Regions from separate parts of the Streptomyces sp. NPDC002851 genome, predicted to be linked through region 3. Evidence: riboswitches for the same ligand, from Rfam matches in the RefSeq annotation. Region 3 holds a riboswitch; each other region holds the start of a gene.

Region 1 (3,266 bases), on a different contig from region 3:
GGGCTTCTGGAGACCGGTGTGGAGGAACTGCTCCGGTACGACGGGCCGGTGGAGTTGGCCACCTGGCGGTTCGCCACCGAGGCGCTCCGTATCGGCGGGCAGGACATCGCGCCCGGCGACCCGGTGCTCGTGGTGCTCGCGGCCGCCGACCGGGACCCGGACCGCTTCGACGGGCCGGACACGCTCGACCTGTCCCGACGTGACAATCCCCACCTCGGCTACGGCCACGGCATCCACTACTGCCTGGGTGCGCCGCTCGCCCGCCTGGAGGGCCGGACGGCGCTCGCGACTCTGTTGCGGCGCCTTCCTGACCTGCGGCTCGGGGTCGATCCGGGCGATTTGCGGTGGCGCGGCGGGCTCATCATGCGCGGACTGCGCACGCTGCCCGTGGAGTTCACGCCCCAGTAATGCCGGGTTCCGCTACGCCCCGTTCCTGACGGGCCATCAGTACTGTGACTTTCACGTGATCTCCGCTGTATCGGGTTGTGACTGGCGTTCGACTGTGGCTAGGTTCACTTCCGCTCGACCCGCACCAGCAGTCACGCGAAAGGCAACCGCATGCTCTCCGGGAATGGCCGCCATCGTCGCCCCCGTCAGGCCCCGGCCCTCGTCGTCGCGGCCGGGGTGACAGGTTCGGCCCTCGCCATCCCGCTGCTCGGCGCCACGAGCGCGCACGCCGTCGAGGGTGCCGTCTGGGACCGGCTCGCCGAGTGCGAGAGCGGCGGCGTGTGGAGCGCCAACATGGACAACGGCTACTACGGCGGCCTCCAGTTGACCCAGGCGACCTGGGAGCAGCACGGCGGCCTCGACTACGCGCCGCGCCCCGACCTGGCCAGCCGGAGCCAGCAGATAGCCGTGGCCGAGAAGATCCTCGACGAGCTGGGGCCGGACGCCTGGCCCACCTGCGCCCCGGTCTCGGGGATCGACGAGGGCGAGCCGAACCCGATCGAGACGCTGCTGCCGTCGGAGCCGACCGAGCCGACGGATCCGGCCGGGACTCCTGACGACCCGTCGGCCACGCCGTCGGACGATGCGACGGCGACACCGTCGGGCGATGCCACGCCGAAGCAGGACGATGCGGAGAATCCCGACAATACTGACAACGGTGGCGAAGGCGACAACTCCGAAGCGAGCCCCGAGCCTTCGCCCTCCGAGCCGACCGAGCCGTCTGGGTCGACCGAGCCGTCCGAGCCCTCCGAAGGCTCCGGCCGCCACCGTGGCGATCCCGCCCCCGAGACCCCCGACAGTGACCGCGACGGCGGCTCCGGGCGGCACGCCGACCGCGGTGGTTCCGGGCGCGACGGCGGCAACTACACGGTGCGCGCCGGGGACAGCCTCTGGTCCATCGCCGAGAGCCGGGACGTGGACGGGGGTTGGGCCGCGCTGTACGGCGCGAACGAAGAGGTCGTCGGCGACGACCCGGACCTCATCGTGCCCGGTCAGGTCCTCGATCTGGGCGGAAAGTAGCGGCAGTTGCCGCTCTTGCCGAAGGCCGGGCGAACCCTCCGCTTCGGGCTGAATGTCCGTTATAAAAGACCTTGATCACTCCTGGGCGACTCGTGAGAGATGAGTCTCATCGATCGTGATCGGCTTGGTATTTCAAGGGATCGCATGTTTACGGTCGTGACCGCTCGCCACTGGCGGGCCCCGATGGCCGTCACGCCGAATCCTGCCGGCGGCCACTGGGAACAGTCGTCGCGTAAAGCGCCGTAGGCAGGAGCGGGGGACCCAAGGTTTGTGCCGGGCCCGGCCGTTGAGCAATCAGCGGCCGCGGGGACGGCTTGGGGTGTAGTCGCGCTCAAGGAACGTGACCGGGCAACTCACTTGGCCCGAACCCGACAGCTCACCTCGCAGGCGTCGGTGAGGGGATAACTCCATGCTGTTTTCCGGCAAGGGCAAGCACCGTCGTATGACCAAGGCCGACAAGGCCACCCGCGCGATAGCCGTCGCCGGTGTCGCCGGTGCCGCGGTCGCCGCGCCGCTCGTGACCGCGGGTTCCGCCTCCGCCGCCACCACCTCCGAGTGGGACGCCGTGGCGCAGTGCGAGTCCGGCGGCAACTGGTCGATCAACACCGGCAACGGCTACTACGGCGGCCTCCAGTTCTCGGCCTCCACCTGGTCCGGGTACGGCGGCACGGAGTTCGCGGCCACCGCCGACCAGGCCTCGAAGGACCAGCAGATCCAGATCGCCGAGAAGGTCCTGGCCGGTCAGGGCAAGGGCGCCTGGCCGAACTGCGGCACGGGCCTCTCCAACGCCGCGTACGACGGCGGCGGTTCGCAGCAGAGCGCCCCCGCCGAGCAGAGCGCCCCGGCCGAGCAGGCCGCCCCGCAGCCGGAGCGCAAGGCCGAGCAGCCCGCGTCCCGCGCGCAGGAGCGCCCGGAGCCCGCGAAGAAGACCGTCGAGACCCCGACCGGCAAGAAGGTCAAGAAGGGCGACGGCGAGTACAAGGTGAAGTCCGGAGACACCCTCTCCAAGATCGCCGAGAAGCACGACGTCAAGGGTGGCTGGAAGAAGCTCTTCGAGCTGAACAAGGACGTCATCGACGACGCCGACCTCATCTACCCGGGCCAGCAGCTGCACCTGAAGTAACGCCCGCGGCAGCACGGCCCGCGGGCGCCGAGCCCGCACCATCCCCCCACGCTCCCCGCCCCGGCGCGCGTTCCCCCGTACGCGCCGGGGCGGGGTCATGCCGTACGTCCCGCGAGCCGGAACCGTCCGCTCCGCGATGACCGTTCCGACTGCGGTGCCGACTGCGGTGCTGACTGCCGTTCCGACTGCCGTGCCGATTACCGTCCGGTAGAAATCGGGGCGCTTTGCCCCGGTAAGGCGGCCTTCCGGCCTCTTTTCGTCCCAGCGGACGGGCGGTCGGCTGGCTGAAGGCCCGCGGGCGGTTAGGCTCGTGAGACGCAAGGCAAAGCAAGGTCGGTCGCAATGGCGCGGCCCTCGTGCAAGCACAGCTATGCGTCACATTCCAGAAGGAGATGCTCGTGCCGTCCATCGACGTCGTCGTAGCCCGGGAAATCCTGGACTCCCGAGGCAACCCCACGGTCGAGGTCGAGGTCGGCCTCGACGACGGCAGCACGGGTCGTGCTGCCGTTCCGTCCGGCGCCTCCACCGGCGCCTTCGAGGCCATCGAACTCCGTGACGGTGACCCCAACCGTTACCAGGGCAAGGGCGTGGAGAAGGCCGTCCTCGCCGTCATCGAGCAGATCGGCCCGGAGCTCGTCGGGTACGACGCCACCGAGCAGCGCCTGATCGACCAGGC
Region 2 (3,266 bases), on a different contig from region 3:
CCTCCGGGGAGAGGTGCAGGCGGTCGCCGTCCCAGGCCCGCCGGTCCTGCACGGACTTGAGGGACCACAGGTCGAGCACCGGGCACCGGTAGCGGTCCGCGATGGCCCGCAGATGCACGTTGTACGTGGCGATCTTGCCGCGCAGGTGCTTGAGCACGGGCACGCCGCGGGTGTCGAAGCCGGTGGCGATCAGGACGGTCCCGGCCGCCTCCGCGAGGTCGGCGACGGCCCGCTCGAACCGCTCCGCGACGTCGTCGGGGTCGGAGCCGGGCCGGATGATGTCGTTACCGCCGGCGCAGAGGCTCACCAGGTCGGGGGCGAGCCGCCGGGCCTGCGGGACCTGGTCGGCCACGATCTGGTCGAGCAGCTTGCCGCGCACGGCGAGGTTGGCGTACTGGAAGGTGTGCTCGGGGTGCCGGTCGGCGAGCAGTACGGCGAGGCGGTCCGCCCAGCCGACGAAGGCACCGTCGGGGCCGGGGTCGCCGACCCCCTCGGTGAAGCTGTCGCCGATCGCCGCGTACGACACGAACTGGCCCGGCCCGGTGGAGTCACTGCGGATGAAAGGAGTCGAATCGTCTGCCACGTCGGGACATCCTTCACCTTCGTACGTGACCTACGCCACCGTAATAAGCGGTCCCAGGGGGTTGACTACGGGTGAGATAGGCCACCGGTAAAGACTCCCCCAAGCGGGAATAGCGCAAAACGGGCGGACGGCACCGGAGTTCCGGTTCCGTCCGCCCGCAGAAAGAGCGCGTCCGCCCGCCGAAGGAGCGTCAGAGCGCGACGCCGTGCGACCGCAGGTAGGCCACCGGGTCGACGTCGGAGCCGTAGCCCGGGCCGGTGCGGACCTCGAAGTGCAGGTGCGGACCGGTGGAGTTGCCGGTGGAACCGGAGAGACCGATCTGCTGGCCGCCGCTGACGGTCTGTCCGCTGGAGACGTCCAGGGACGTCATGTGGGCGTACTGCGAGTAGTGCCCGTCGGCGTGCTGGACGACGACCTCGTTGCCGTACGAGCCGCTCCACCCGGCGGAGACGACGGTGCCGTCGCCGATGGACTTGATGGGCGTGCCGGTCGGGACGACGAAGTCCGTACCGGTGTGGTAGCCGCTGGACCACATGGCGCCCGCGGTGCGGTACGCGGTGGAGATCGGGCCCTCGACGGGGGCGGAGAAGCCACCGGCGGCGGGCGCGGCGGCGGCCGGAGAGGCCTCGTTGGCACCGGACTTGGCGTCGGCCTCGGGCTCGGCCTCGGCGGAGGTCTTGGCCTTGGGCTTGCTCTCGGGCTTGGGCTTGCTCTCGGGCTTGGGCTTGCTCTCGGGCCTGGCGTCGGCCTTCGCGGGCGCGTCGAGCGTCAGCTTCATGCCGGGATGAATCAGCGCCGGGTCGTCGCCGACGACCTTGCGGTTCTCCTTGTAGAGCTGCTTCCAACCGCCTTCGACGTTCTTCTCGTCGGCGATCTTGGCAAGGTAGTCCCCGGCCACCACGGTGTACTTGGCGGGGGCCTTCTGCGCGGCGGCGGGGGCGGACTGGACGGCGGACGGCGCGGCGGGGGCCGCGGCCGGGGCGGCGGCGTGCGCGGTGGCGCCGAACAGCGGCAGCGCGAGCGCTGCGCCACCCGTACCCGCGGCGGCGAAACCGCGGCCTATCCGCAGGGACTTGGGACGGCGGTGCTTACCCTTCGCGGGCATGACGAATTCCTCTCCGGCGCCTGCGAGGTGAGCTGTCGGGTTCGGGCTGGAGTTGCCCGGCCGCGTAGTCGGAACCACGCGACTTCACCCCAAGCCGCTCCGGGCGGACCGGAAACGGCGTCTTACCGATGGGTCCCCCGCTCCTGCCGTGCACGGGTGGGTGTGGGGAAATCCGGACGGCGGCAGGATTGGGCGTCCGCCCGGACGTCGGCGACCGTAATCGAGCAATGAGCGCGGCCACAAGCAATCAATTCCCCCGCCGCAGAACGCCGGTGATCCTTTCCCGGAATTGCGGTCACACTCCGTGGAGAAATGCGCTTTACCAACGCCATACCCGGGGAATTCCGCCCGCGAAGATCGCCACGCACCGTCACCTTTATGACCCTGCTCACGCGACAGGGCCACAGCCCCTTATTCCAGGGCCAGTTGGCGCTAATACTGCTAATCCGCATAGACGAGACGAAGCATTCGAATCGGGCATACAGCTCACAGTGCGACACAAGCGGGCGTAAGCCCGGATGGCCGTGCGGGCATCCGGCGGCCCATCTCACGCCGCACAGCCGTGGATTACCGTAGGAATCCATGTCGTATGGTCAAGGGCGCGCGCCCTTCGCGGGCGCGACCGCGCACCCCAGCCGACGAACGCCGTCGGCGAACGACCGGGAGGAGCCCCCGTGACGCAGCAGGTCCCGTCGACAGAGCCCGAGCTGACCGGGGTGCGCAACTTCCGTGACGTGGGCGGACTGCCGACCGTGGACGGCCGTCGGGTACGGGTGGGTCGGCTCTTCCGCAGCGGCCATCTGGCACACGCCACCGCCGAGGACGCGGCGTTCCTCACCTCGCTCGGCCTGCACACCATCTTCGACTTCCGTAACTCCGCCGACCAGAAGCTCGAAGGGCCGGACGTCGAACTCCCCGGCGTACGCAATGTGAACCTGCCGCTCTCCGACCCGGCCGACGGCGCCGAGTTCTGGAAGATGGTCCGCGACGGCAATATGTCCGAGTTGCGCGTTGCGCTCGCCGACGGCAAGGCGGCCGGACGGATGACCGCCTCGTACCGCGCGATCATCACCCACCGCACCACCGAGCACAGCCAGGTCCTGCGCGCGCTCGCCGAGGACAGCGTCCCGGCCCTGATGCACTGCGCGGCCGGTAAGGACCGGGCCGGTCTGTCGATCGCCGTGACCCTGCTCGCGGTCGGCGTGGAGCGCGACGCCATCGAGGCCGACTACCTGGAGTCCAACGCGGCCCACCGCCGCTACAAGATGCACCGCGGCAACCCCAATGAGGCCATGCCCGAGGAGGCCGCGGAGCTGCTCCGGCCGATGTTCGACGCCCGCGCCGAGTACCTGAGGGCGGGCTTCGGCGCGATCGAGGAGAACTGGGGCAGCGTCGAGCGGTATCTCGCCGAGGGCCTCGGCCTCACGCCCGAGCTACGCGAGCGGCTCCGCGCGAACCTGCTCGACTGATCTTCCGGATCACGTATCCGCACCGTCGGCCGGCTGACCGCTCCTGGGGGCTGCGCCCCCCAGACCCCGCTCCCTTGTCGCGCTGGACCAGGGGGTGGCGCGAAGCGCC
Region 3 (3,266 bases):
CGAGCCGGTACTCGTCGGCGGGCAGCTCGGCGGTCAGGCGCGGCAGCAGGGTCGGCAGTACGTCGCTGCCGCCACCGTCGCCGAAGAGGGACTCGGGATTCCAGGTGGAGTTGACGACGACGAGCCGCTGACCGCGCCGGATGCCGAGCGCACGGCGGAAGCGGTCACGGTACGGGGCGGCCGCGCGCAGCCGGTCGTAGCAGGGATCCCCGGCGAGCACCGCCGTGGGGGCCGCTTCGGGGCACCCGGCGCGCAGCCGGTCCAGCTGCTCGGGGTGCGAGAGGACGAGGGCGTCGGCGACGGGGGAGCCGTTGTGAAGCAGCCACTCGGGAGCCGTACCGAAGACAGGCGGGGCGGAGCCGCGACCCGAGGCGAGAGGCGCCCGGTGTCCGGTGTCCGGTGTCCGGTGTCCGGTGTCCGGTGTCGCCAGCCTCTTAGTGTAGCCAACACCGTGTGAGAGCACCACCAACTTCCCCTGAACCAGGTGCAGTTGACCGCCCAGGCTGGCCGACACGGCCAGGTCCACGGGCGTCTCGACGGCCTGTTCCCACGGCAGCACCGGCACCCCGAGCTCCGCGAACAGCTCGGCCACGCCCGCGCGGAACGGTGAGGACTCGGTGCAGGTGGCCAGGAGCTGGACCCGCAGGTCGTCGTGGAACAGCGGGAGTACGTCGAGGAGCCGGGTCGCCGAAGTGACGTTGTGCACCACGAGCAGCACCCGGCGGCACCGCCCACGCGTGGCCCAGCGCGCGGCGTCGTACCCGACCGGAACACGTATCCACCCGTCCTGGTCCCGCCCCCGCTCCGCTGCCACCGTCCGCCCCCACACTTGCCTCGCCGCACCTATGACCGGCCACGATAACCAACGGGGGCGGGGCGGGGCGGCGCGGTGGGGGCGCCGGGTGTGCGGTGGGTCGGGCGCGGGTGAGCTTGGGCAGCTCGATGGCCGGGCACCCCGAGATCCTCGGCGCCAGCGAGTCGAAGCCGTTCTGCACGCGCTCAACGTTCTGGACGGTGCACTCGATGTTGTGCACGCCGTTGAGCTTGTCGCCCATGATCAGGGCGCCGAACGGGTCGTCGGCTGTGCTGCCCGGGGCGCAGGTTGTCGACGAAGACGTACCAGCTGTCGATCTTCTTGTTGTGCCACTTCCCCGGGCGGGACGCCTAAGGGCTGCGGGGGGCCTCCGTCGGTCCGTGCTGTCGGGCAGGGCCACCCGAGCGGGAGGGCCGGGTACGGCCGGTGGGACATTTATGGCGACATGCCCGTTTCTCTGCGAAGGGCGATCTCTGCGGGATGTCCGGCTTCGCACAGAGAAGTCACTTCTTGCCGTTATTGATGGCTTGCATAACTGGCTGTCTGCATTAAGGAGAGACGTGTGGAATGGTGTGCCCCGATATGCCTTTGAGTCGCATTCCAACCTGCAGGCCGTTCAGTTAAATGAGTCACACCGGCAGATGTGGCCTCGGAGAGCCGCTGAGCGCACTTCCGTTCTGCGCAAAGAGAGTTGGCTCTTTTGATCAAAGGGGGCAAGGGGTTCTGGTGGCCAAGGGCGGGCCTCATTCATTCGCTATCTGAATTCGTGTCTTGTTCCGTCCGGACTTTCTCGCCTAACGTCACCGTCAATCCGGATGGAACGCCGAATCCTGCCGCTGTCCGGAAAACCTCACGCCTACTCACTAACCCACGGCAGGAGCGGGGGACCCAGGTAAGTCGCCGATCCGGATTCCGGAACGGCTCGGGGTGAAGCCGCATACGCAGTGCGGCCGGACATCTCCCGTCCGAACCCGACAGCTCACCTCGTAGGCGACGGAGAGGAATTCGTCATGCCCGCAAAGGGAAAGCACCGCCGCCCCAAGTCCAGCTCGCTCACCCGGAGCATCGCCGCCGCAGGCACGGGCGGGGCCGCGCTCGTTCTCCCGGTGCTCGGCGCGACCGCCGCCGGCGCGGCGCCGTCCAGCACGGCCGGCACGGCCAGCACGTCCAGTACGGCCGCCAAGCCCGCCGCGACACCGAAGACCTATGTCGTCGCCGCGGGCGATTCCCTCTCCGCGATCGCCCAAGAGCACTCCCTCAGCGGCGGCTGGAAGAAGCTGTACAAGGACAACCGCAGCGCCGTTGGCGACAACCCGCGGCTGATCCACCCCGGTCTCAAGCTGACCCTCGGCAAGAAGGCCTCGGCCGAGCCCGCGAAGAAGCCAGCCGCCGCCAGGGAGTCCGCCGAGCGGGCGGATCGCTCCGAGCGCAAGAACTTGCCCGCAGCCGAGCCCGCCGCCGCCCCGGCGAAGAAGTCCTACACCAACGACCTGGACGGCTGGATCAAGGAGTCGCTCGACATCATGGCCCAGCACGGCATCCCCGGCACCTACGAGGGCATTTACCGCAACGTCATGCGAGAGTCCTCCGGCAACCCGATGGCCATCAACAACTGGGACTCCAACGCTGCCGCCGGAACCCCGTCCAAGGGGCTCCTGCAGGTCATCGCCCCCACGTTCGAGGCCTACCACGTGCCTGACACGCCGTTCGACAGCTTCGACCCGGTCGCCAACATCACCGCCGCCTGTAACTACGCGGCCGACAAGTACGGCTCGATCGACAATGTGAACGGCCCGTACTAGACCGCATCCCGTCTCGTCCGCTGTGAGCCCCGGCGCGCCAAGTGTCCGGGGCTCAGGCCTGTCTGAGGCCGCGACATTCAATCGCCGGGCACCACGAGTTCCTCGGAATGATGGTCGGCGAGGGCGAATCGAAGCCGTTCTGGTCGAAGGTTCTGCGCTCGCTGCGGACCCGGGGTGAGGAAGAGTGGAGACCCTGCCCTCCCTGGCCGAGGTGTCGTACTACGGGGCGTTCCAGTTGACGTTCGGCGGATCCGACGAGGGCAGCATCCGGTGGCTGTCGAGCGGTTCGAGATCAAAAACCCGGATCGCCTGTGTACGGCACTGCTCAGCGAATTCCTCCGGATAAACAACACCACGCGAGAACACGCGAATCCAGACTGGAGTACTAGCGCACGGGCCCGACCCCGCCAGGCCCCACGCCGCCGATGAACTGCTTCACGCCCGCTCCAGCTTCAGCAGGTGGTGTTCCATGGACTCACCGGCCGGTGCGCAGGTGGGCGAGCCGGGTTCGTGGGCGAAGAACCGCAGGCCGTGGCGGGAGACCTTCGCGTGCATCGGATGCGCGCACTCGGGGCAGGCCATGGCGACGCGGCGGCGGGCGCGGTGGACGGCCTCCCACGCCCAGCCGCAACCGAGGTCGAGCTGTGTGG
Region 4 (3,266 bases), on a different contig from region 3:
CGTAGATACGTACGCCTGTGACCGATGTGGCGGTTGTGGCCTACCTGGTTACGGAGCGGTGGTACGGCCGACCCGGCTAGGCTCCGGGCTCATGGACGTACTCATCAACGTGTTCGTCGCGCTGCACATCATCGGCATCGCCTCGCTTCTGGGCGGCTTTCTCACCCAGATGAAGGCCATGGGCGAGGGGGCCGCGCGGTTCAATCCGGCGATGCTGCACGGCGCGCTGACGATGCTGGTCACCGGCGTGGCTCTGGTCGGCCTGAACCAGGCGGACGGGGAGTCCGTCAACAACATCAAGATCGGCGTCAAGCTCGCCGTGTTGATCGTGATCCTCGCCCTCGTCTATGTGAAGCGGGACGAAGAGCGGGTGGACAAGGGCGTGTTCGCCGCCGTGGGTGCGCTGACCACCGCGAACATCTTCATCGCGACGCTCTGGACCTGAGGGCCCGACCCTCTGGCTGACCTGAGGGTCGGCCGGGCGTATGACAGAGGCCCCAGCCGATCACGACAAAAGGCCCCAGCCGATCACGGCCGGGGCCTCAGTCATGTGCGCGACCGCGGGCTACGCCGGGCGTACCACGCTGTGGATCGGCATGTAGTAGATGGACTCGGTCCGCACGTTCGTCCCGGGCTTCGGGGCGTGGATCATCTTGCCGCCGCCGATGTAGATGCCGACGTGGCTGATGTCGTCGTAGAAGAAGACCAGGTCACCCGGCTTGGCGTCGGCGGTCTTCACCTTGGTGCCCACCTCGACCTGGTCCCAGGTGGTGCGCGGCAGCGAGATCCCGGCGGACGCCCAGGCGTCCTGGGTCAGGCCGGAGCAGTCGTACGAGTCGGGGCCGGTGGCGCCCCAGACGTACGGCTTGCCGATCTGGCCCTCCGCGAAGTTGATCACCTTGTTGGCCATGGCGGCGTACGAGGACGTGCCGCCGGTCGAGCCGTCGGACCCGGAGTTCTGGTCCTCCTGCTCCTGCCGCGCCTTCTCCTCGGCCTCGCGTCGGCGCTCCTCCTCGGCGGCCTGCTTGCGGGCCAGCTCCTCGGCCTTCCGCTTGGCCTCCGCCTTCTTCTTGCGCTCGATCGCCGCGAGCCGCGCCTTCTCCTCGGCGGTCAGCTTCGAGAGCAGCTCGCGCGCCTCGGTGAGTTTGGCCTGTACGTCCCGTTTGGTCCGGCGCAGCGACGATTGTGACTCGGTGAGCGACTCCAGGCTCTTGCTCGCCTCGCCGCGCTTTTCGGTGGCCTTGGCCTGCTGGGCCCTGAAGTCGTCGACGGCCCTCTTCTGCTGGCTGCCGAGCCGGCTCATCAGCTGGCGCTGGTCGAAGAGTTCCTGCGGGTCGTCCGCGAGCAGCAGGTTGGCGGTCTCCGACGTGCTGCCGTTGCGGTACTGGGCGGCGGCGATCGAACCGAGCGCGCGCCGCGCCTCGTTGAGCTTCTCGGTGCGCTCGGCCACCTCGTCGAGCAGCTTGTCGACGCGGCCGCGCTGCTTCTCCGTACGTTCCTTGGCCGCGTTGTACTTCTGGGTGGCGACGCCGGCCTGGCGGTAGAGGTCGTCGACCTTCTTCTGGACCTCTTCGAGGGACGGCTTCGGCTTTCCGGGAGCCTTGGGGGCGGCGTTTGCGCTCTGCGACAGGAGGGCCACGGAGGTCAGGGCGGCCGTGGTCATGCCGACGGCCTGCGACGTTCGTATGAGACCGGACCTGCTGCGCGGCTTGCGGTGCGACGCCAAGGGAGGCGCTCCTTCCGTAGACCGCCTACCGGGTTAGCTGTCGGGTTCGGGCGGGTGGTTCGGAAGGCTGCCCTACGGTTCCGTACCAACTGCTGCGCAGTTACCAACTACTTACGTAGTTGGGTACGGGACCGATTCACCCCGGTGTGGAAGTGGGTCCCCGGCTCCGGTTTGTCTGTCACGCCCCGGACTCGGCGGAGGCCACCCGGACCGGCGTGGTTCGCCGGAGGTGGGGACGGGCAGCCCGTGGAGCACGATAAGCAACTCGTGTGGTTGCTGTGAAGGTTGGTGTTCGATATGCCCGATACATTTCCGTGACTTTGGCGTGACCTTGGCGGAGCGGTGGCCGAACGACGGCCGGACAGTGGCCCTGTGTGCCTGCCCGAACACGGCGCGCAGGTCCGGTGACCGAGCCGCTCTTCGCGAACCCGGGGTCGGCTGTCAGTGGGGCCGCCTAGACTCGGTAGGCGATGAGCAGCCTCTTTGACGACAGCTTCCTGGCGGACCTCAAGCCCTCGGACGACGGGCCCCCGCCGCCCCCCGAGGAGCACGCTCCGGAGGAGATTCCGGACGACCTCTTCGAGGGCCGGTTCGACGGGCCCGCGGCCGGTGCGGCCCGGGACGCCTACTACCGCGACGGCGCCGCCCGCCCCGCGGTGGACCCGGCTGCCCTGCTCGACGGCCTGAACGACAACCAGCGCGCCGCCGTCGTGCACTCCGGCTCCCCGCTGCTCATCGTGGCCGGTGCCGGTTCCGGCAAGACCCGGGTGCTCACCCACCGCATCGCGCACCTCCTCGCGGAGCGCAAGGTGCATCCCGGGCAAATCCTCGCGATCACCTTCACCAACAAGGCCGCGGGCGAGATGAAGGAGCGCGTCGCGGACCTGGTCGGGCCGCGGGCGAACGCGATGTGGGTGATGACCTTCCACAGCGCGTGCGTGCGCATCCTGCGCCGCGAGTCCAAGAAGCTCGGCTTCACCTCATCGTTCTCGATCTACGACGCCGCCGACTCCAAGCGCCTGATGGCCCTGGTCTGCCGTGACCTCGATCTGGACCCCAAGCGCTTCCCGCCCAAGTCCTTCAGTGCCAAGGTCTCGAACCTCAAGAACGAGCTGATCGACGAGGAGACCTTCGCCGACCAGGCCGCCGACGGCTTTGAGAAGACCCTCGCCCAGGCGTACGCGATGTACCAGCAGCGCCTGCGCGAGGCCAACGCCCTCGACTTCGACGACCTGATCATGACGACGGTCCACCTCCTCCAGGCGTTCCCGGACGTCGCCGAGCACTACCGGCGCCGCTTCCGGCACGTGATGGTGGACGAGTACCAGGACACCAACCACGCCCAGTACGCCCTGGTGCGCGAGCTCGTCGGCACCGGCGAGCCCCCGGCCGACGGCGGCCCGGCCATCGAGCCCGCCGAGCTGTGCGTCGTGGGCGACGCCGACCAGTCCATCTACGCGTTCCGCGGCGCCACCATTCGGAACATCCTCCAGTTCGAGGAGGACTACCCGGACGCCACCACGATCCTCCTGGAGCAGAA

What was found. A riboswitch is a leader RNA that binds a small molecule or an ion and turns the genes downstream of it on or off. The one in region 3 is predicted to bind cyclic di-AMP.
Region 1: it holds a riboswitch for cyclic di-AMP, as region 3 does, so the genes downstream of both, ACWD10_RS03505 (transglycosylase family protein) here and ACWD10_RS30555 (transglycosylase SLT domain-containing protein) in region 3, are expected to answer to the same signal.
Region 2: it holds a riboswitch for cyclic di-AMP, as region 3 does, so the genes downstream of both, ACWD10_RS36615 (M23 family metallopeptidase) here and ACWD10_RS30555 (transglycosylase SLT domain-containing protein) in region 3, are expected to answer to the same signal.
Region 4: it holds a riboswitch for cyclic di-AMP, as region 3 does, so the genes downstream of both, ACWD10_RS00710 (NlpC/P60 family protein) here and ACWD10_RS30555 (transglycosylase SLT domain-containing protein) in region 3, are expected to answer to the same signal.

The regions. Positions count from the first base shown of each region.
Region 1 is NZ_JBSFUT010000002.1:357,252-360,517, forward strand. Features, by position in the region: gene ACWD10_RS03495 (cytochrome P450 family protein) at 1-408, shown strand, start outside; gene ACWD10_RS03500 (transglycosylase family protein) at 559-1,467, shown strand; cyclic di-AMP (ydaO/yuaA leader) riboswitch at 1,696-1,872, shown strand; gene ACWD10_RS03505 (transglycosylase family protein) at 1,877-2,590, shown strand; gene eno (phosphopyruvate hydratase) at 2,989-3,266, shown strand, end outside.
Region 2 is NZ_JBSFUT010000061.1:18,022-21,287, forward strand. Features, by position in the region: gene ACWD10_RS36610 (SGNH/GDSL hydrolase family protein) at 1-583, opposite strand, end outside; gene ACWD10_RS36615 (M23 family metallopeptidase) at 774-1,688, opposite strand; cyclic di-AMP (ydaO/yuaA leader) riboswitch at 1,693-1,861, opposite strand; gene ACWD10_RS36620 (tyrosine-protein phosphatase) at 2,363-3,157, shown strand.
Region 3 is NZ_JBSFUT010000037.1:30,683-33,948, forward strand. Features, by position in the region: gene ACWD10_RS30550 (hypothetical protein) at 1-814, opposite strand, end outside; cyclic di-AMP (ydaO/yuaA leader) riboswitch at 1,658-1,822, shown strand; gene ACWD10_RS30555 (transglycosylase SLT domain-containing protein) at 1,825-2,616, shown strand; partial or broken gene ACWD10_RS30560 (transposase) at 2,694-2,798, shown strand; gene ACWD10_RS30565 (hypothetical protein) at 3,052-3,266, opposite strand, start outside.
Region 4 is NZ_JBSFUT010000001.1:140,697-143,962, forward strand. Features, by position in the region: gene ACWD10_RS00705 (hypothetical protein) at 92-445, shown strand; gene ACWD10_RS00710 (NlpC/P60 family protein) at 566-1,726, opposite strand; cyclic di-AMP (ydaO/yuaA leader) riboswitch at 1,733-1,933, opposite strand; gene pcrA (DNA helicase PcrA) at 2,197-3,266, shown strand, end outside.